One region of the Sphingorhabdus arenilitoris genome, then DNA from elsewhere that is predicted to be linked to it. Evidence: predicted binding sites of a transcription regulator. Region 1 holds the regulator's gene; each other region holds the start of a gene.
What was found. Region 1 encodes LexA, which represses DNA repair genes until DNA is damaged. Its sites were predicted from a motif close to GTTCCNCNCTTGTTCT; they were not measured.

Region 1 (7,659 bases):
ATCCTGAAGCGCCCAATAAATATGACCAGACGCCGCTAGAATACGCGCTTCAAAGATGTAGCAACCTGAAAATCGCTGGCATTGCTGAAGTTGCTGGTGTTCTTTTTGAGCCGAAGCCTGCCGCGTCCAAATCTTTTATATCGAGAATGTTCGGTAGCAAAAAAGGCCAGGAGCCGGAAAAGCTGAAAAATTTGAAAGATTATGTTACCCGCATAGGAACAGATTTTGAATTTCACCGCGCAGGATTCAACCCCGAATTACTAGAAGAAGCTGCGGCGGGATTGGAGAAGCTCTATGCGCTTTTTGACGTTCCACCGGTAGCGCGGCGCATTATGCATGATGGTAGAGCTCCCATCGAAGCCAAAGCCGGAAATTGGCAGGATCAGCATCAAGAGCTATGGGAATTACTCATACCTTCGAATGGTGCCGCCGATACAGTTCAAGGTGAAGTTATCCGCATTTCCGGACGCATTGCGGATGAATTGGATCGCAATGGAGCTGTTAACTGGAACGCCGACTATAAAAAAATGGCAAATGCATTTCTATTTCATGTCGCGACGGGCAATAGTCTAACCGCTGCGCTGCTCGATGAAACAGCTAATCTGATTCAACAAATACAGAAACGGCAAGGAGATACGGAACGGCTATGCGAGATTGCGGTGCAATGGGTTAAGCTCAACCCAATTCCGTTGAAGTTACCCGCTCCGGATTATAAACGCTGATGGAAATGACCGACAAACTCACCGAAATTTGCAACGCCACCCGCGAAGAGGTTGCTCGGCGCAAGCTGGCTTATCCCGGTGGCGTCAATGCAGCATGGCCGGCGCCCTCGTCCCCGCGCGGGTTTGAGGCGGCTTTGCGGGTCAAGGCGGCGAGCGGCTTTGCCCTTATTGCTGAGATCAAGAAAGCGTCGCCGTCCAAGGGATTGATCCGCGCCGATTTTGATCCCCCTGCCCATGCCCGCGATTATCAGGCGGGCGGGGCGGCCTGCCTGTCAATCTTGACCGATGCCCCCTATTTTCAAGGGCATGAGGATTATTTGATCGCCGCGCGGGCGGCTTGCGACCTGCCGGTATTGCGCAAGGATTTTATGGTCGACCCCTGGCAATGTGCAGAGGCGCGGGCGATGGGGGCGGACGCGATCCTGATTATTGTGGCGGCGCTTTCCGACGCGCAAATGGCGGAAATTGAGGATGCGGCAATTGCGCAAGGAATGGACGTGCTGGTCGAAACGCATAATGAGGCGGAGATGGAGCGAGCGCTCATCACGCTCCAATCGCGGCTGATTGGCGTCAACAACCGGAACCTAAAGACATTTGACGTCGATTTATCGACCACAGAGCGTTTGGCGGCCATGGCCCCGCCCGAAGCGTTGCTGATCTGCGAAAGCGGTATCAGCGTCCATGCCGATTGCCTGCGCATGGAAAAACATGGCGTGCGGACATTCCTTGTCGGTGAAAGCCTGATGCGGCAAGATGACGTCGCGGCGGCAACGCAGAGGCTGTTGACCGGGTCATGACAAAGCTTACCCATATTGATGACGCGGGCAACGCCGCAATGGTTGATGTGTCGGGTAAGGCCGAAAATTTGCGAGAAGCGGTCGCCGAAGGGCGGATTAGCATGAGCGCAGAGGCGCTGCGGGCGATAAGGGACGGCATGGTCAAAAAGGGCGACGTGCTTGCTGCCGCCCGAATTGCCGGGATAATGGCGGCGAAGAAGACAAGCGAGCTGATCCCGCTTTGCCATCCGCTGATGCTTTCCAAAGTGTCCGTTGACTTTGCATTTGAAGATGATGCCATTCGGGCGACGGGCACCGCACGGTTGACTGGGCAGACAGGGGTGGAGATGGAAGCGTTGACCGCAGTTTCGGTGGCGCTGCTCACTCTATATGACATGGCGAAGGCGCTGGATAAGGCGATGGTGATTTCCGATATCCGCTTGCTCAAAAAAACCGGCGGAAAATCTGGCGATTGGACCGCCCCCCATGATTAGCGTGGAAGAGGCGCGGCAAAGGCTGCTAAAGCTTGCCTCGCTTATGCCGGTCGTTTCAACTCCCTTACCCTTGGCAAAGGGGCGGTTTTTGGCGGAAGATTTAATCGCACGGCGGCAGCAACCGGCGGCGCATATGTCGGCCATGGATGGCTATGCCGTCCGTTTTTCCGACTGCCCCGGCCCATGGTCAGTCATTGGCGAAAGCGCAGCGGGGCATCGCTATAACGGCGCATTGGCCGCAGGTGAAGCGGTCAGGATATTTACGGGCGCGCATCTGCCCGAAAATTCCGATTGCGTTATTATACAAGAAGATATTGAGAGAAGCGGAGATAATATCTCGCTTTGCGGGGATGCCCCCCATCAAAAATGGCACCATGTTCGCAAGGCTGGATCGGATTTTTCCAATGGCGACAGACTGGCCCAAGCGGGAACGCAGGTGAATGCCGGAATTATCGCGGCCGCCGCGATGGCAGGCTACGGTGACCTGCCCCTTTTTGCCGGGCCGCGCGTTGCGATAATCTCCTCCGGTGATGAGCTGGTCCCGCCGGGTTTGCCGCTGCGCACCGAACAAATCCCGTCATCCAATGCTGTCATGATTGCCGCCATGCTATCTTCGCTGCCATGTGAGGTGCAGGATTTGGGCATTGCCCGGGACAATTTGGCGTCATTGGCCGAAAAGCTGGAACAGGCAAAAGGGGCGGATATTATCGTGACCATTGGCGGGGCGTCGGTCGGCGACCATGATCTGGTCCACCGCGCCGCGACTGACGCAGGTGCAACGATGGATTTTTGGCGGATTGCCGTGCGTCCAGGAAAGCCATTAATGGCCGGAAAGCTTGGGAATTCGGTGATGTTGGGCCTGCCTGGAAATCCGGGTTCGGCCTTTGTGACCGCCTTTTTATTCCTTTTGCCGCTGGTTCGGCATATGGCTGGATCAGCGCAGCCATGGCCGACATCGCTATCCGCCCCCTGCACCACCGCCATTGCAGCAGGCGGACCGCGCGCCGAATATTTGCGCGCGGTGCTGCAAGATGGCGAATTGACGCCATTTCACATGCAAGACAGCGGCGTCACCAAACCCTTGGCGAGCGCAAATGCGCTTATCATTCGCCCGGTTGATGCACCGCCAGTAGGCGTGGGCGATATAGTTGCATATCTGCCATTGGACATATGACCAAACCGGCCATTCGGCAGCAATCTGTAAAGCGGCTTGACATAACCTGATTTGTTCCGTAATTGTTCCTACTATGTTTAACCGCATAGGGAACAGATGATGTTGACCGCTAAACAAAATGAATTGCTTCGCTTCATTCATGAACGATTGGAAGAGGGCGGCGTATCTCCTTCTTTTGAAGAGATGAAAGACGCGCTCAACCTGAAAAGCAAATCGGGTGTCCATAGGCTGATCGGCGCATTGGAAGAGAGAGGCTTTATTCGCCGCCTCCCCAACCGCGCCCGTGCCCTTGAAATATTGCAAATGCCGGAGGGCGGCGGAGCAAAATCTGTCAGCAATGTTGTTTCGTTGGCCACTAAATCAGCTGATAAGCCGAATAACGGAAAATCGGCCAATGCGATGCCGCTTGCGGCCAATGACGTCATGGAAATCCCTTTGCATGGCAGGATCGCTGCCGGTGTTCCTATTGAAGCGATGGAAACCACCGAAACGCTAGCCGTTCCGATGGCTCTATTGGGCACAGGTGAGCATTATGCATTAGAAGTGTCGGGAGATTCGATGATCGAAGCCGGAATTTTTGACGGCGATTATGCGTTGATCAAGAAAACCGATTCCGCGCGCGATGGCGAAATTGTCGTGGCATTGGTACGCGGCGAAGAGGCTACGTTAAAATATCTGCGCCGCGAAAATGGCAACATAAGGCTGGATCCGGCAAATGCCGCTTATACACCGCAAGTGTATAGCCCGCATGAAGTGTTGATTCAGGGCAAGCTTGCGGGGCTGCTGCGCCGTTACCATTAAGGGTAGCGGGGCAGTATACCGGCGCTGATTGAACGGGCTGCTGGAGCGGTTTGGGTATATTGCGGTCAGGTGTTATTATCGCTGGCCTGACTGGCAGCTACCTTACACTCTATTTTGCCGGACACCCCGCAGCCTGTTTATTTGCCCGCAATTATCCAAGGATGATGGTGACCGGCGGCGACAACGCTTTCCACGCGGGGACCCGAAAATGCATTCGATAGGTAAAAGGTCAGCCCGCCGGTTTTGGCGAGAGATTCACGGTCAGCGCGCAGCCATTTCGGCTTGCAACTACGCGGTAGCCAGCGGTCACTAACCACTATGTCAACCCGCTTACAGGCCACAGCCAATTCCATCGAGGGGATATAATACCGGCTGCGCAGAGCCAATATATTCCATCTGCGCCCATCTCGGTCGATGGTAATCACGCAAGCATCCGCCGTACATTGCGCACCGGGCCAATCGGTAATAGCAACCGGCTCTGCCTTAACCCCAGCATTCTCACGCAGCGTATCGCGAACATAATCCCCCGCTCGGTCGCGCAGGAGCGCCAATTTCCCGTCGCTACCCACCACCGCCAAATGCTTACCGTCGCCTGTGACCAATATATCTGGATATGGCGCGGTGATCATCGCGGTCAATCCGATCAGAAATAGCGGGATGCCAAAATACCTCGCCCGCCGCCGGAAAATACCAAAATATAATGCCCCCAATATCATGGCGGCAAAGGCCCATTGCGGCATAACGGGCAACATGGAAACCGCGCCGGGCGCCGCGCTGACGCCATGGGCCAAAGCCAATATTGCCCGTAAGGATATATCGGTAACCCACCAAAATGGCGCGCCCAGCCCCACCAGATCAAAGGTCAACGCCAATGCTTCGAAAGGCATCACAAGGAATGTCGTCATCGGAATTGCGATGACATTGGCCAATGCGCCATAAAGCCCGCTTTTGTGGAAATGGAAAATAGCAATCGGCGCCAATATAAGCTCAATCGCGGCCCCGGTGATCAGCAGGATAACGATGCTCCGCCCCATTTTCCTGATCAAACCATCTTGCTGTCCGGCGCGCGTAAAATTCTGCATCCACCGGCTTTCATGCAGGACAATAATTGTTGAAACCGCCGCAAAGCTTAGCTGAAAACTGGGCCCCGCCAGACTTTCCGGCCATATGAGCATGATCACGCTGGCACCAAATGCGACAAGCCGCAGGCTGATCGCATCGCGCCCCATTGCCAATGCCGCCAATATCAACAATGCGGCGACGCATGACCGGATGGTCGGCACTTCGGATCCTGTTAACAGCGTATATCCAATCGCGCCCATTGCTGCGACAGCCGCCGCAATAAGCGGCACCGGAAAACGCAATGCAATGCGCGGGAACAGCGCCAATATCCGGCTCATTAAGAGGAAAATCGCGCCGACAACCGCGGTTACATGCAGGCCGCTGATCGATAGTAAATGCGCCATTCCGCTATTGCGCATTGCCTCTGCGTCATCATCTGAAATGGCGCCGCGATCCCCGGTGGCGAGCGCTGCCGCGATTGACCCACTGCCGGGGGGCAATTGGGACGTGATATGCGCCGATAATGCACGGCGAACATTTCCTAAAGTCGGCTTGTGAGAAGAGGGTCTGTATAATGTCACATTGCCCAGGATCGTTCCTGTTGCGCCCAAACCGTCAAACCACGCCCGCCGCGCAAAATCATATCCCCCCGGCACGCTAGGTCCGGCGGGCGGAACAAGCCGCGCTTTCATTCGGATAACCGCACCGCTGGTAAATTCAGGCCGGTACTTTTCTGCATCCAGATTGACACGGACTTTTTCGGGCAAGCCCGCATGCCCACCGGTTGCCAGTTCGAAACGGACAATATCGCGGGCCGTGATATGCTCCACTTTTGTAATTTGACCGTAAAATTCGCCGATCCACATTTTTTTAAGCGGCGGCGTGCCGACTGCGGCCGACCGGAAATATATGGCCAAAAATCCGGCTAAAAAACAAAAAGCAGCTATTTTGATTATCGCCATCAGGCTGGATTGGCGGCCCGTTATGTAAGCGATTAGGATCAACGCTGCACACAGGCCTGTCACCGCCCATAAAGCGCCGTTACCCTGCAGCTCCCATGTAACAATGCCCGCGCCAACCGCCACCGGCACCCATAACGGCCATTGGTCCCTTTCGCTGTCGATCCAGCCTTCAATTGCGCCGCCAGGCCAATGAAGATGCCAATTTCTGATCGATAAACCCAATCCGTCCAAGCCCCCGATAACAGGGCACAAAACATGGTGCAGGAACCAGCAGGTTCTGACTTTTCGCCCTGATGATCGCTTACCAAGAAAAAAGTGAAAAAACGAGCCTTGTTTGCTGCTGTTACCCTTGACCTAGGCGGCAAATGAACGCATTGAACCGTCAAAATAACAAACGCCTTTTCCTCCTCGCGGAAATCTGCCGCATTCATGTCGGACCAAATGTCATCATTTGATGCGAATGGCTGCCATAAAGCGGCGGGCCAAGAGGAAGGGTTTCGGGATCATTTTGCTGAAACCGGGTGCCTCATTTGGGAATATATATTTACAGAATATTGTCCGGCCAGACGGGACAAGAATGACAGGAGTTAAGGCTATGAGCGATGATAAAGCAACGCTGACGATGGGCGGCGAAAGCTATGATTTTCCGGTATTTAAGGGCACGCAAGGTCCCGATGTCGTGGATATTCGGAAATTATATGCACAAACGGGAAAATTTACATTTGACCCGGGATTTACATCGACCGCAAGCTGCGAATCTGCGCTCACATTTATCGATGGTGATGAAGGCATATTGCTGCATCGCGGATATAATATTGAACAATTGTCTGAACAATCTTCGTTCATGGAAGTTTCCTATTTGCTGCTGAATGGGGAGTTGCCGAGCAAAGCCGAATTGGACGATTTCTCCTACACGATTTCGCGGCACACCATGCTGCACGAACAACTCGCGACTTTTTATAAAGGTTTCCGCCGCGACGCGCATCCCATGGCGATCATGTGCGGTGTCGTGGGCGCGCTCAGCGCATTTTATCATGATTCGACCGACATTGCCGACCCGGAACATCGCAAAATTTCAAGCCACCGTTTGATTGCAAAAATGCCCACTATTGCGGCCATGGCCTATAAATATTCAATCGGTCAGCCGTTCCTCTATCCGGATAATGATTTGAGCTATACCGGCAATTTCCTGCGGATGACCTTTGGCGTTCCTGCCGAAAATTACGAAGTGAACCCGGTCATTGAGCGGGCCATGGACCGGATTTTCATCCTGCACGCCGACCATGAACAAAATGCGTCGACATCGACCGTCCGGCTCGCGGGCTCTTCGGGCGCTAATCCTTTTGCATGTATCGCCGCTGGTATCGCTTGCCTTTGGGGTCCGGCGCATGGCGGCGCGAATGAAGCGGCGCTCAATATGCTGCGTGAAATTGGCACGCCCGACCGCATCCCTCATTATATTGAGCGGGCAAAAGATAAAAATGATCCCTTCCGCCTGATGGGCTTTGGCCACCGCGTTTACAAAAATTACGACCCGCGTGCGACCGTGATGCGCAAAACCGTCCGGGAAATCATGGCCGAGTTGAAGGTCAATGATCCGGTGTTTGAAGTCGCTTTGCAGTTGGAAGAAATGGCGCTCAACGATCCGTATTTCATTGAAAAGAAACT
Region 2 (7,659 bases), on a different contig from region 1:
CGCATCGTTAAACAGTTTGCGCGGCGGCAGCGGCGGGCTAAACCCGCTGGGCGTTTTGCAAGCATCGAGCGGTATTGACCGGCTGCGTATATTGGGGGCGGATCAGGAAAATGGCCGCGGGACATCGGTTGCTTTTGGTCAATATATCACCAACGATGTTTATGTAGAGATTGTGACCGACGCCCGCGGCTATACCGCTAGTCAGATAGAAATCAGCCTGACGCCTGCGCTATCGGTGCTCAGCCAGTTTAGCAGTTTTGGCAGCTCCAACGTCAATGTGCGCTACCGAAAGGATTATTGATGCGCCCGCATACCAAATCGCCCATGCTGATAATCCTAGCTGTGGTCGTGATGACCTTACCGGCTTGTTCGAATGATTTTGAAACGGACTATGCAGAGACCGAAAAGGAATTGCAGCAAAAAGCCCAAAAGATCGAACGCGACCTCGATGCACAAATGAAATCAGAGTTAGGCAGCGAGGCCGCACCGCCGGCCAAGGGCGCTTTTGTTCCAGCGAAGAAATAAAGCGATAACTCGTAATTCTGCCGCATCGCTACCGCTCCAGCATGGCCTGCCATTTTTCTGCTTTTGGATTGGCCGCTTGTACCGCTTTTTCGTGCATGGCCTTCACCCTGTCCGGCGCTTCGATCAGCAACGGCAATATTTGATCGGCTTCCGGCAAATTCTTCCAATATTTTTTCGGCATTTCGGACTGCATAGCCTTTATCTTGATGCGCGCTGGATTGAAAATCGCGCCATAATAGGTTCGCCATTGATCGTCGATGACATCATGGATGGGCACCTCGCTGCGCTCTCCGCCGGGACCAAAGCATAGTATCTCATCCTGCCAAATGGCGCGTGCATGCGGCGTGATAATGGCCCAATCCATGCCATAAAAACGCTTACGAAAAAAACCGGCAGTATGGCGGGTGATATAATGATCGGGTTCATACCAAGCCGCGAAAGCCTCTCGGCCATCCTGATTTTCGCCTATTTTCTTAAACCGGACAAAAGCGTGCATTTTATGAATATCGCGCCGGACCGATTTGGCCCTGTCATGCAGCCAGCCGATATCATCATCGTTCCGCCGTGACAGCAATCCGCGTTCGGACTGCAGCCGCCATAATATCGAATATAGCCTTGCGAAACGCTGCTCATCGCGGTGCAGCATCGCGATTTGAGCGAGCGCTAGGAATATTTTTGGCACAGCGTTATGAATGGCAGGCAGAGAAGCTGCAGCAGGTCGATGCGCAATCGCGGCGCCGCCCGAAAATAAAGACGGCGCGTCTTGCGCCATGCGCCAATGGACATCGGCCGGATGCGCCCCGATCCGCAGCAAGCCTCTAGCCTTGGCCCGCCAAGCATCAAAATCATCCGGGCTTTCGATGACAACCTCTATCATAACATCAGCGCCATTTGCCGTGGCGGCGGCAGGAAGCGTGCACGTAAATCTGCGCTGTCGGTTAACCCGCCGGGATGCCAGTCTGCGCAAATGATGAATGCCTTTGCGATTTTCAAGGAACGCACGATCCGCGCCACATCGCCAAAGCGCAGCGCCCCTTGACGGCGCGCTGCGATGATACGCTGAATGCTTTTGATGCCAAGGCCGGGAACACGCAGCAACATTTCGCGCGGAGCTCGGTTAATATCGACCGGAAACTCCTCCCGCCGCTGCAATGCCCAGGCCAATTTGGGGTCGACGGCTAGATCGAGCATACCATTGGGCGCGCCCTCCAATATCTCGTCACGGTTAAAACCGTAAAAACGCAGCAGCCAATCGGCCTGATACAGCCGGTGTTCGCGCAGCAAGGGCGGGCGCACGGGCGGCAGGTCGCTGCTTGCGTCGGGGATCGGACTATAGGCGGAATAATAAACCCGTCGCAGACCATAATCGGAATAGAGGCTTGTCGAAGTCTGCAAAATATCCGCATCAAGGCTATTGTCCGCACCGACAATCATCTGCGTCGATTGCCCCCCGGGCGCAAAACGCGGCGGTTTTGCTTTCATCAACTTTGCCGCTTTGTGTTCGCCCGCGCTTTCCAGTAGCCTCATTTTCACCGCGCCCATCGTTTTGCGAATGGAAGGCGCGTTTTTCTCCGGCGCAAAAGCAGCCAGGCCCGCTTCGGTGGGGAGCTCAATATTGATCGACAATCGGTCCGCATATCGCCCCGCTAGGTCGATCAAACGGGGGTCCGCATCGGGTATAGTTTTCAAGTGAATATAGCCGCCAAACAGATGATCTTCGCGCAGCCGGCGGGCAATTTCGACCATTTGCTCCATCGTATAATCGGATGACCGAATAATGCCGGAGGACAAAAACAGGCCCTCAATATAATTGCGTTTGTAGAAGTTCAGCGTCAACTGCACCACTTCATCCACGCTGAACCTTGCTCTTTCAACATTGCTGGAGGCGCGGTTGATACAATAACGGCAATCGAAAATGCAGAAATTGGTCAGCAATATTTTCAGCAGCGAGATACACCGCCCGTCGGGCGCATAGCTATGGCAGATTCCCATGCCCGTTGTGGACCCGATGCCTTTGGTACCTACCGAATCACGGCGCGCCGTTCCCGACGACGCGCAGGACGCATCATATTTCGCGGCATCCGCCAAAATAGCCAGCTTTTCCATCGTCGATTTTTGCGCCATATGCAGCATGTAGCACACAGAACATAAAAAGAACAAATATTGTTTCTGCGCTGCACATTTTATCGGCAGCAACTTGCGAAAATGGTTGAAGCTTGGCGTTGGCGCGCCGTCGCTGCACGGAACTCGCAGGGGCGTTTCTGATATTGTCTGGTGCGGCCAAGAAGACTCGAACTTCCACGGGCTTTCGCCCACAACGACCTCAACGTTGCGCGTCTACCAATTCCGCCATGGCCGCACAGCCCTGACATGGTGATGCGCGCCATTAGCAACAGGTAACAATTGGCGCAACCGCGATTTGCAATAAAGATCAGCCCGTCAATATGTCGCATTTTGGGGCATGGCATTGCAAGCTAGCCGTAAAAATTCGGAAATGAGACGCATTAAGCCCTGTTAACCAGAAACGGCGCTTGCTCTGATATGGTTAAACAGCGTTAATCACGTTTGATGATAAACTCTTTACCCTTGTTGCTACTTGCCGCCGTTCCAACAGGCGCAGGGCAATCTGCGGCCGTATCATTCAACTGGGCGGCGGCGGACAAGCCAGTATCACCGCCCGTCAATGCCCGCGCAGCAACCGCTGTTGGCAAGGCCAGTGCGCAGATTGTGAAAGCCGAACGGATCACCTTTCGTTCCAGCCAAGTAAGCGATCAAAAAACGGACCGGCAGATCAGCCAACGCGGCGCGATGTCGGTAACGGAATTTTATTAATAAACGGCGGGGTCAGGGGCAAAACAGGGCGCAGCATCGGCAATCACAATGCTGCGCCCGGTTATCGTTAGAATTTGCCCAAAATATTGATGAAAGGTCCGTGGCTGCTATAGCTTTGGTCGGTCAAATCATCGGAGAAATCGGACAGCGAATAGCCGACACCCAATTTCACATTATTGCCCAAATGACGGTACACTGCGCCCAATGCGCCGAGCCGTTTATCATCGGCCGCTGTGACCCATAATGCCCGGCCCTCCGCCGTAATGTCCCATTCTTTATTCAGATGATAGTCCAGCCGGACAACACCCAAATGCGCATCGGAGCTGACGAAAACTTCGCTGTCGCGGGCCAATGAAACGCGGCCCGAACGATAGCCATATTTTGCGCCTAGCGTGAATTTGCGGCTGAGGTCATAGTTAATGTCAATGCTACCGATGGATGAAACCTGTTTCGGACTTTCGGTGGTGCCTGAACCTGTTACTTGACCTGCGGGACCCAAATCTTCGAAATAGGTGAAACGAACCAACGCGTTTAACCGTTCATTATTGACCGGGCGGTAGGCAAAGCCAGCAACAGCTTCGGTAAATTCCGCCGCACGGATCGACGGGCCTTCATTATCCGCCTGCGCGATATTGAACCGGCCCAAAACACGCCAGTCAGGATTGACCGCATAGCTAAAATCATTGCGCCACAGCCATACGGTTTGATCCCGGCCCACGCCGGTTTCATTGCGCAGCTCAATCGAGGTGCCCACCCGCACATCTTCGGCAGTATAGCCAACGCCGATACTTGCCGCTGTCCGTTTGAACGGGCCCGTGGTGGCATCATCAATCCGTCCATTTTCAAAACTGCCGGTGAAAGACAGCTTTTCTGATGGGTCAAAGCGCAGACCGAAATTGCGGGTCAGCGACGGAGCGGTGCCGCCAATGCCAACGCGGTTTTCGCCATATACCGATAGGCTATCGGTAAAGCGTTGCCGCGCGCCTAGGGTTAATGTGCCCCGATTGGAGCGGGTAAAGATATTCTGGCTGTCGAGGCCGGTATCGGTCCGATCGGCAAATAGCGCATAGCCGACATAGGCTTCGCTACCCTCGCTCAATCGGTGGTTAAGCTGCACATCGGCGCCCAGCCCGCCATCGCCGCCAGAAAGCTCACCATTAAGCGACAGGCGCTCGGACAATTCGGCCTTGATCCCGCCGCCTGCACGGTTGTTGCGGCTGCGCGCTGCATCGCGCTCCAATGTGGCTTGACCAAAACCGTAAAGCGCCAAATTGGTGCCGCCGGGCTTATACTCAATTTCTGCCGCGGCATCGGTGCGCTCGCCGTCTTGCACGCTGTTATACAGCAGGCCGGGCGTGCGGTCTTCATAACGAAGGCCCGCTTTGGCTGTGACACTGCCTGTGCCAACGGCAAATTTATTGGCAATGTCAATTGTCCCGGTCTCGCTTTGGCCTGCGCTACCCGATGTCAGCGTGTCATATTTTGCCGATAACGATAAAGTGCCAACGGGAACTGTCACGCCGAAACCCCATCTTTCGGTATCGGCAGGCGTCAACCGGCCAGCGGAGGAAAAGCCCGCATCCTGATTTTCATAATAGGCCGATGCCGAACCCAAGTCACCGCTTTTACCGGTTAGCTCGGCAAAGTTGATGCCAGCCTCGGTCCGCCATGCTTTCGATTTCAAGGTGGTTCCGGGATTGGCAATATCGGTAAAGCTAAGCCCGCCATCAATGGAATTGGACTGACCAAATCCGGGGCCATCGCTTTGCGCTATTTCCGCTTTGACATATGTGCCAGCGGTCACGCGCAGCAATATATCGGCACCGAGCACGGTCTGATCCGCTTGTTCGACCGTATCGCGTTGCCCGGTAATGCCCAAACGCACATCATCGGTCAGCCAGCCCGATGCCCGGCCGCCTACGGTATAACCATCGAGGCTGCCGATCGGCGGCGTGTATTCATAACGCACCACCAGAACCGGGACATTGCCCGCTGAGCTTCCTTCGCGCACCGTGCTGCCTGTGGCAGCGGTTGAGGCAAGCGGACTGAGCAATGTTAAACGGCCTTGGAATGGATCAAAGTCATAATCTTGCTGCGGATGCAAATCGCGGCTTTCCAATACCAAGCCAGTTTCCCGGTCGCGCACTTCGATGCGCAGCCTTTCGGATCCAACTGAGATATCCTGACGTTTGAGGAAATAGAGCGATCCGCCTGTGCCGCGAAATTCCTCACGCCCTGGCACTGTGCCGGGATCGGAGGCAAAACCGGTCAGCTGCAATTTCCGCTCTCCAAATCCGGTGACGGCTTTGCTGTTAATATCGACAAGCGCGCCAAATAATCCGCGGTCCAATTGCGCCAATTCTGCGCCGTTAATTTGGGTCACGAAATTGCCGACAACCAGCTGGCTCGCATCCTTATTGACGCGCAGATAGAAGCGGCCCTGTGTTGGCGCGTCTTCGACCAATGTCGAATCGTCGCCATAGGTGGGATAATATTGATCGCTGTTCAACCGGCGGAGCAGCTGACGTGGATCTTTGCGGTCCAGGTTGCTGAGCAAATCTTTGACCAGCGTCTCACCTGTATCGAGCGAAGCGGTGACCCGGACATCGTCGCCGACAACGCCCTTTGCATAAAAAGCACCCCGTCCGATGGCATAGCTTCCGTCGGCAAGACTGTCGCCGCTGACGATGCTGGCGGGGCCGCTGCCAAAGCTTTTGCCCAATGTCACTTCGCCTTGGCCGACAATGAACCAGTCATCCTTGGGCGCGGCAAAGCTTTGTGAAGTGCGCATAACTTCTTTTCCGCCGCGCGAAATGCTCACCTGCATATCGCCATCCTGGCGCGATACGATCTGCTGCGCCGCAAATTTGCCGTCTGCATCGACTGGCACGAATTGGCCGGAAACGCGGACAATATCGCTATCTGGATCGGCTGTACCGGTGACCGTCGCCATGATGCCAGACAGGTCGATGGTGCGCCGGGCGGCTTCATCAATTTTGCCGAAATTGGGACGGGTCACCAGCTTCTTCGCCATGGTATCGGCGACCGCTTTGTCGACAATGGTTAGCTCTTGTGCGGCCGTTTCGTCGAATTTACCGTCCTTGGCATAGACGCGGTAGACATAGAATAGCGCCGACGGTCCGTTGTCCGGCACTTGCCAGGGCGCTGTGCCATTTTGATCGACCGGAATGACCGCCAATGGTTCGCCGTCCGGTGATTGGGTTGCGCGGAAAATACGAAGCTCGCCTTTTTCAATGAAGGCCGGGTAGTTGCTATAACCCAAGAAAGAAACCGTTTGTCCGGCCGCTGCGGTGCGTTCCGAATCCATCAGGCCGACATTCAACACCGGCTGCACGATTAAAGTGTCTGCGCGAAATTGAATGTTAAATTCATCTGCCTGCACAGGCGCAGCGGGCTTACCCTCGCTTGCTGCAGCATCCGGCGTCAATGCGCTGGCGCTGGCGCTGACCGCTGGCGCTGTAGCAACGGCAATTGCGATCGGCGATGCGGATGCTCTTACCGGTTGAACAGCGTTTTGAACCAGCGCAGTCCCTGTTCCGGGGATGAAGATGATTTCCGGTTGTTGGGATACGATAGCCGTTTCGGCGGCGATAGCAGCGCCAATAGTGCTATTTGCGTCATCCTCGGCATGGACAGCCGCCGGAAGTGAAACAGCCATTGCTGCGGCCAGCGACGAACGAACGGCCCAGCTATTTTGTGCTGATTTAATCATGCTTTTTGTGTCCTGAATATTTTTCATGGCGCTTACTCCCCCTTCTCGTCACGGTTGGCGGAAGGTTCCTTTGGCGCGACGCCAAAGTTGAGCTCGCCAAATTTACCGCGGGTCAAACGGATGGAGCGCGGATTATCTGTCGTTGGTTCCCAGCCCAGAGGCAGGGTGCGTGTATCGAGTTTCAGCACATAGTTTGAACCGATACGGGCATCGGGCACCGCGGCGCAGGCAATGTGATAGCGGCCATATTCATCCGTCGTGATCAACTGACCATTGACGGTTGCCAGACGGACGGCGGGAACGCCGGGTTCGCCTTCATCCTGATATCCATTGCGGTTGGTATCCTCAAACACCTTGCCGAGAAGCTCTGAACAATCGAACACGGCGCTCGGCACAATTTGCACGACCGATGTTCCGCGGTTGGAGATAGCGGTGCCGTCTGCGGTATTTTGGGCAAGGCCGGTATTGACCTTCTCACCGCCTGTAACGCCAGCGCCGACCACCAAGGCAAGATTATATTTGACCGAGCCGTTTGCCGGGATCACCTGACTGCGCCAGACAAGCTGACG
Region 3 (7,659 bases), on a different contig from region 1:
TGCGGCAGGAGCGTGCGGAATTACTGGGCTTTGAAACTCATGCCCATTACCGGATGGCCAATACGATGGCGAAAGACCCGGAACGCGCGATGGATTTGATGATGAAAGTGTGGCCGGCCGCTGTTGCCCGCGTGGGTGAAGAGGTCGCCGATATGCAAGCCATAGCGGATGCCGACGGAATTACCATCGAGCCATGGGACTACCGTTTTTACGCCGAAAAAGTGCGGAAGGCTAAATATGATCTCGACCAGAATGAGATTAAACCTTATTTCCAACTTGATAATATGATGGCCGCCATGTTTGATGCGGCGGGCCGGTTATATGATTTTAAATTTATGGAAAACACAGGCACTGTTCCTGTCTTCCACCCCGATATCCGCACATTTGAAGTGACCCGCAATGGGCAGATTGTCGGCCTGTTTTATCTCGACAATTTTGCGCGGCCGGGCAAACGGTCGGGCGCGTGGATGACCACTTACCGCGATCAGCATAAGCTGGGCGGTGAGAATAACATTGTACTGGCGTCGAATAACAATAATTTTGTGAAGGGTGCGGGCGGTGAACCGACATTGATCAGCATTGATGATGCCTCGACGCTGTTCCACGAATTTGGCCATGCGCTGCATTATCTGAATTATGATATCACATGGCCTGGTCTGGCCGGAACGCCGCGCGATTTCGTGGAATATCCAAGCCAAGTGAATGAAAATTGGCTGCTGACCCCGTATATCCTGAACACCTATGCCAAGCATTATAAAACCGGCGAACCCATTCCCAAAGAGCTGGTAGAAAAGATAGAAAAGAGCAGCAGCTTTAACGAAGGTTTTGCCACGGTGGAATATCTGTCCAGCGCGATATTGGACATGAAACTGCATAACCGGACCGACCCAGTGGCAGACCCGGCGGCATTTGAAAAAGCCACGCTGGCGCAAATTGGGATGCCAAAGGAAATGGTGATGCGGCACCGGTTGCCGCAATTTAATCACCTCTTCTCCTCCGACGCTTATTCTGCAGGCTATTATAGCTATTTGTGGTCGGAAACGATGGATGCCGACACTTGGGCGGCGTTCGAAGAATCGGGTGATGTGTGGAATAAGGAAATAGCCGATAAATTCCGCAAGATATTGCTATCCACGGGCGGCGAAACCGACCGGATTGAGGCTTACCGCGAATTTCGTGGCCGCGATCCCGACGTGAATGCCTTGCTGAAACGGCGCGGATTTCCGGTTGCGTCCAAAGGTCCGGGCGACGCACCACCCATCATGGAGGAAGCTGCATCCGGCGGTATCGGTAATTAACACCCGGGGGCTGGGTCACGGCACGTTGCGGGTCAATGGCGGTGCGCCTATCACCGCCGGTTGATATGCGCGGTTTGCGCGATGATTGGTCCGCCGGTGGCCGCTTTCATGCTGCCGCCAATATCTGAGCCGTTCGATTTAGGCAGAGGCCAACGTCTCGCTGCCCCGGAACCAGAATAACGGTTCGGCGGGCTGCTGTGACGAGGACGCCAACGGCAGTGCGGTTTCGCAAAAGGCGCATTCCGCCGTTGTCCGTCCAATATGCCAATGGGTCCGGGTGCAGGACGGACAATGATTGACCGATTCGGCGTAATAAAGCGGGATAAATGTCCGCTGTTGCGCCGAACCCCGGAAATCCTTTATATTCATATACATCGACTTCTCCTTCGCTATCGTGAGCCCCCACATTTGCGACCAGCCGTTTTATACTATCGATAAACTGCATCCTATCATATGAATAGCTTATGAACAATGCGGCGAAGCGATTACGGCTCGTCGCGCCTCGTGCACGGGTCGGTTGACCTATTTTGGCACATGACTTTGCGGCCCACTTGGGCCCGCAAAATGGTCTCAAAACTCCAAGACGGATTGAATAGGTCCTGACCCTAAAACCGATACTCCTGCCGATCAACCAGTTGGCTTATCAGCTTTTATTCCTAACGGCCGAGCATCGGTTTCAAATACCCACCCGTGTAACTGGCCGCAACTTTTGCCACTTGTTCCGGTGTGCCTTGCGCCACGATCTCTCCGCCTTTTACACCGCCTTCGGGGCCGAGGTCGATGACCCAGTCGGCGGTTTTTATGACGTCGAGATTATGTTCGATCACCACCACGCTATTACCCTGTTCGACGAGCCGGTGGAGCACTTCGAGCAATTTTCGCACATCTTCAAAATGCAAGCCGGTCGTCGGTTCATCAAGGATATAGAGCGTTTGCCCGGTGGAACGTTTGCTCAGCTCCTTGGCGAGCTTTACCCGCTGCGCCTCCCCGCCCGACAGGGTGGTGGCCTGCTGCCCCACCTTGATATAGCCCAGACCCACTTCGGCCAGCATCGCCATTTTATCCCGGATCGGCGGCACGGCCTTAAATGTTTCGACTGCATCCTCTATTGTCATGTCCAGGACATCGGCGATCGACAGGCCTTTCCACTTCACCTCCAATGTCTCGCGGTTGTAACGCCGTCCATTGCACTCCTCACAGGTGACATAGACATCGGGCAGGAAATGCATTTCAATCTTGATCAGGCCATCACCGCTACATTTTTCGCAGCGCCCGCCCTTTACATTGAAACTGAAGCGCCCGGGCTTATATCCCCTTGCCTCGCTTTCGGGCAGGCCCGCGAACCAATCGCGGATATTGGTAAAGGCTCCGGTGTAAGTGGCGGGGTTGCTGCGCGGTGTCCGGCCAATCGGGCTTTGATCAATATCGATCACCTTGTCGCAATGTTGTAAGCCGGTAATTTTGTCATGCGGACCGGCGATCACGCGGGCACCATTCAATGACCGAGCGGCGGCGGCATAAAGCGTGTCGATAGTGAAGCTGGATTTGCCAGATCCCGAAACACCAGTGATGCAGGTGAAGGTGCCGAGCGGAATCGATGCGGTGACATCGCGCAAATTATTGGCCCGCGCCCCGTGCACGGTTAACTTCTTGCCATTGCCCTTGCGCCGTTTTTTGGGCACCGCGATTTCCCGCGTGCCGTTGAGATAATCGGCGGTCAGCGACCCTTTTGCCTTTATGATTTTTTTCAGCGGCCCTTCGGCCATCACGCGCCCGCCATGCACGCCCGCACCCGGACCAAGATCGACCACCCAATCTGCGGTGCGGATCGCATCTTCATCATGCTCGACAACGATCACCGTATTGCCCAAATCGCGCAGCCGCCGCAACGTAGCGAGCAGGCGGTCATTGTCTTTTTGATGCAGGCCGATGCTCGGTTCATCGAGCACGTAAAGCACACCGGACAGGCCGGAGCCAATTTGACTGGCAAGGCGGATACGCTGGCTTTCTCCGCCTGATAATGTGCCGGATGTACGGTCAAGGTTCAAATAATCGAGCCCGACATTGTTCAGGAAGCCCAGCCTTTCGTTGATTTCCTTCAATATCGCTTTGGCAATCTGACTCTGCTGCTTGGTCAGGCTTTGGTCTACTTCGGCAAACCAGACCAAGGCGTCGCTCACGCTCATCCGGGTCGGCGTGGCAATATCGGCGCCCGCAATTTTGACGCAGAGCGCCTCAGGCCGCAGCCGCGCCCCATGACAGGTTTCACAAGGCTGCGATGTTTGAAATTTGCCGAGCTCTTCGCGCATCCACGCACTGTCGGTTTGCAGCAGACGGCGGTGGAGATTGCCGACCACGCCTTCAAAGGCTTTGGTCACCGTATATTCTTTACGCCCATCCTTGAAAGTCAGCTGCACCGGCATCCCATTTGTGCCGTGCAGGATGATCATCCGCTGATCGGGCTCCAATTGATTCCAAGGAGTCTCCAGGCTGAAATCATACGCCCGCGCGAGGCTGGATAATACCTGCATATAATAAGGGCTCGGCGGGTTGGATTTGGCCCATGGCACGACCGCGCCTTGCTTCAAAGTCAAAGCCTCATTGGGTACCACCAGCTGTTCATCAAATTCCAACCGTTCGCCAAGGCCATCGCAATCGGGGCAAGCCCCTTGCGGCGCGTTGAACGAGAATAGCCGGGGCGCGATTTCGGCGATGGTAAAACCCGATACGGGACAGGCAAATTTTTCACTAAACACAATGCGATTGGGCGGCAGGCCAGTGCCCTTCATCGACCCACTGGTGATGTTTGCTAGAGCCCTCTCCCCTTCAGGGCGGAGGTTTGGGATGGGGGGCTGTATTTGAAACTCAGCCCTAACCTCGCGGACAGTCGGCTCCCCCTCTCGTAACTGCTCCCCTGAAGGGGAGAGGGACTGAGCCATCGCTTCTGCCACCGTCCCATCCGCCAAATCCACGAAGGCCAGCCCATCGGCCAGCTTCAGCGCGGTTTCGAAACTATCGGCCAGCCTTGTTTCAATGCCCGGTTTGATGACGATACGGTCGACCACAACCTCAATGTCATGCTTATATTTTTTATCCAGCGCTGGCGCTTCTTCAATCGGGTAAAAATCGCCATCGATGCGCACGCGGGTAAATCCATCCTTTTGCCATTGCGCGAGTTCTTTGCGATATTCGCCCTTGCGCCCCTGCACCACCGGCGCGAGCAGATAGGCCCGCGTCCCTTCTGCCAAGGCCATGGTTCGGTCCACCATTTGCGTGACCGTCTGCGCAGTGATGGGCAAGCCGGTTGCGGGCGAATAAGGCACGCCCACCCGCGCCCATAATAACCGCATATAATCATAAATTTCGGTGACCGTCGCCACGGTGGAGCGCGGATTGCGTGACGTGGTTTTCTGCTCAATGGAAATGGCGGGCGATAGACCTTCGATATGTTCCACATCCGGCTTTTGCATCATCTCCAAAAACTGCCGCGCATAGGCCGACAGGCTTTCCACATACCGCCTTTGTCCCTCGGCATAGATGGTGTCAAAGGCGAGCGACGATTTGCCGCTGCCCGACAAGCCGGTGATAACGATCAGCTTGTCACGCGGCAGGTCGATATCAATGCCCTGCAAATTATGTTCGCGCGCACCGCGCACCTTGATGTGGGTCAGGCTCATGAGAATAATTGTTCCATTTTTGTTCTATATACGCAAGTGCGAATTTTCACTCAGACCGGCGATGCGGCACCGCAGACCGAATTGAAATACAGGCTTTACAAGGCATATTTTTTCCTGTCATCTGCCCAAGTGGGTCAAAACTAAATCTATTCGTATAGATGGGAAATTTATGTCCAAATGTTTTGTCCGCGCGCGCCCGGCCCGCATCGCTGCCACTGCGTCCGGATGGCGCGCTTCTCTTTCAAATCACATGCGTGTTGTTAAAACCGCTTCTGCGCTGATCGGGGTTGCCATCGCCTCTACTTATGGCGGTGCCCCGGTATGGGCGCAGGGCGCTTCAAACGAAGCAATGGCTTGCACCGCACAGAAGACATTCAGCGGGCAAGAGCTTGGCATCGCGGATCCGGCCCAAATGCAAATGATGATGAGCGCGTCAGCCATTGGCGACAAAAATAGCAAGCTGCTGCGTACCAGCGGGCGAATGAATTTCTCTCGGCCAGTGGACCCGTCGCTGGGCAGTGCCAGCCCAATATTCCGCTTCGTCATTGAATATTTTGATGCAGGCTATGGTGCGTCCTCAGAATATTACCAACCGCCGCTCGTTGAAAATATCATTGCCGCGCTGCAGGTTAAAACCCCCGAACTTCCCAATGAAGAACGGCCCGTCAAAATGCTGTTCAAAACACAAAATTCGGATGGCAGCGGAAGGGTGTTCCAAATGCCCGGGAAATTGCAGAAACAATATGGCGAAAATCCGCTGCGAACGGCGTTTTTCAATCCGAAATTCACGCCCTTACCCGGTAAAAATGGAGATCAGACGATCGATTATTTGGAATCGCTGTCAAACGCCATTCGCGAAGCAGAGAAAATTGAGGTGAGCTTCATTGACGAGAAAAGCGGTCTAACTATCGGCTATTCATCAATGCCAATCCCGCTGATGGTGGTCGAGAATTTCAATCTCTCCCCCATGGCGGATCAGCTGCGCGAACAATTGGCGGCGCGTAAATGCCCCCCATTGGTCCCGGTTTCGCCGCTATGGATGCTCGGCGGATAGCCTGCCTGACCCTAAGCCTGTTTTTTCGGAAAAAATTTGCGATATTTGCGGTAGGCCCAGCTCAGCAGCCATATCGTAAGCAGCAGCAAGATGACCGCGATCACCGCCGCCGCGACCGGATTGGCAAAGATCAGGAATAACAACCCGCCCGCCGCGACATCCTCGCCCGTGGACAGCATGATGTTGCTGACCGGTTCGGGTGATGTGTTCACCACCGCCCGCGCCGACGCCTTCGTCGCATGGCTGGCAAAGGCCGCGCCGCCGCCCAATAGGAAGATGATAACCTGCCACGCCGGATCACCGCTGTCGACGAGCGCGAGCGCAAGCATCGCCCCGCCCAGCGGCCGGATGATGGTATGCAGCCCATCCCATATGCTATCGAGCCACATTACCTTGTCAGCGAAAAATTCGGCCAGCGCGCCCAATGCTGCAATCCCGATCACCCACGGATTGCCCAGCGCCTCCAACATGACAAGATTTTCCGGCAGCGGCACAATGTCAAAACGCATGGCAAGCCCGGTTGCAAATATCGTCAAATAAAGCCGCCATCCCGACAGCAGGCTGACACTGGCCGCAAGGCCCAACAATTCCACAATCCCCATACCCGCCTCTCCCCGCCTGCAATGGGCGAAACATGGCACGAAAAGCCCGGTGGCGCAATTGCGCGGATTTGCGGCGGTGTCGCTTAACTGATTTTTAGTTATACTTGCGCCAATGGATATTATGATAAGATATATTTGACCGGTTGGCTGATATAGGGGGTAATATATGTTGCATTTTATGATGTCGTTGATGATGGTTTGCGCGCTAGCCAGCTGCAAGACCGCTGATCGCAGTGATGACGGTGCAGGGGCTGCGGGGACACGGCAAAGCAGCAGCATCTATTACAAATCGCAATCCGCCGCCGATGCCGCGCTAGCGGCCTTTGATAAGGATAACCCCACGTGCCAGCTCTGGACCAACTGGCAGAAAATGTGCTCGCGTGCAAATCCCGATGCTCGTTCATTGTGTGTTACGCAAAAGCATAATTCGGTTGCTCCTTCTGCGCCGTTTTGCGTAGCCTCTGTTTACAAGGATAGTAAAGTAACAAATATATCGTCATCAGACACTCGGACGCTTTTATCGATAGCGAGATTCTGCGACGGAAAGACGTCGCTTGAGACCAACCCCGAATGGGATATTCATACCGCTGTTGGGTTTTGTGCGTATCAAGAAAATCGTCCGTTCGTATTGAAACAACCATTCACGATGAATGAATTAGCGAGCCAATGGATAATTGACAACTTCGATGAAAGTCAGATGTCTGAACATTCTATATTGGAAAGTTACGATGAACATAGAAGTAACTGGTGTAATGATTTTGACGTTCTAGGAATGTACGAGCAGGAAGAGTTCGGGGGAGATGGTGTCATTATGCCCACGCTCCGTATAAAAAACATTGAACCCGTATTTGGAATTTTCTGTAGATCACAGAAACGCATTTCAGCAGCACCATAATAATTGGTAATGCCTTCGAATATTTTGCCGTCATTCGAAATAACCCGTTCCAGTTGCAAAAACCCATCATCCCCTTCTGTCCATCGCCAGTGATTTAGCGGTGGCGCTTTACGCTTATCCATGCTTGATATAG

Region 2: the regulator LexA is predicted to act here: its motif matches at 2,668-2,683, upstream of ACFOWX_RS02225 (putative DNA modification/repair radical SAM protein).
Region 3: the regulator LexA is predicted to act here: its motif matches at 4,986-5,001, upstream of uvrA (excinuclease ABC subunit UvrA).

The regions. Positions count from the first base shown of each region.
Region 1 is NZ_JBHSDH010000013.1:621,963-629,621, forward strand. It holds gene ACFOWX_RS07090 (ankyrin repeat domain-containing protein) at 1-722, shown strand, start outside; gene trpC (indole-3-glycerol phosphate synthase TrpC) at 728-1,519, shown strand; gene moaC (cyclic pyranopterin monophosphate synthase MoaC) at 1,516-1,992, shown strand; gene ACFOWX_RS07105 (molybdopterin molybdotransferase MoeA) at 1,985-3,166, shown strand; gene lexA (transcriptional repressor LexA) at 3,266-3,967, shown strand; gene ACFOWX_RS07115 (ComEC/Rec2 family competence protein) at 4,105-6,213, opposite strand; gene ACFOWX_RS07120 (citrate synthase) at 6,587-7,659, shown strand, end outside.
Region 2 is NZ_JBHSDH010000010.1:157,492-165,150, reverse strand. It holds gene ACFOWX_RS02240 (translocation/assembly module TamB domain-containing protein) at 1-301, shown strand, start outside; gene ACFOWX_RS02235 (hypothetical protein) at 301-525, shown strand; gene ACFOWX_RS02230 (TIGR03915 family putative DNA repair protein) at 554-1,402, opposite strand; gene ACFOWX_RS02225 (putative DNA modification/repair radical SAM protein) at 1,399-2,649, opposite strand; tRNA gene ACFOWX_RS02220 (tRNA-Leu) at 2,798-2,884, opposite strand; gene ACFOWX_RS02215 (hypothetical protein) at 3,094-3,357, shown strand; gene ACFOWX_RS02210 (hypothetical protein) at 3,425-7,117, opposite strand; gene ACFOWX_RS02205 (DUF7507 domain-containing protein) at 7,123-7,659, opposite strand, start outside.
Region 3 is NZ_JBHSDH010000010.1:37,084-44,742, forward strand. It holds gene ACFOWX_RS01670 (M3 family metallopeptidase) at 1-1,298, shown strand, start outside; gene ACFOWX_RS01675 (hypothetical protein) at 1,437-1,673, opposite strand; gene uvrA (excinuclease ABC subunit UvrA) at 1,955-4,975, opposite strand; gene ACFOWX_RS01685 (hypothetical protein) at 5,226-6,029, shown strand; gene ACFOWX_RS01690 (DUF4126 domain-containing protein) at 6,041-6,631, opposite strand; gene ACFOWX_RS01695 (hypothetical protein) at 6,798-7,526, shown strand.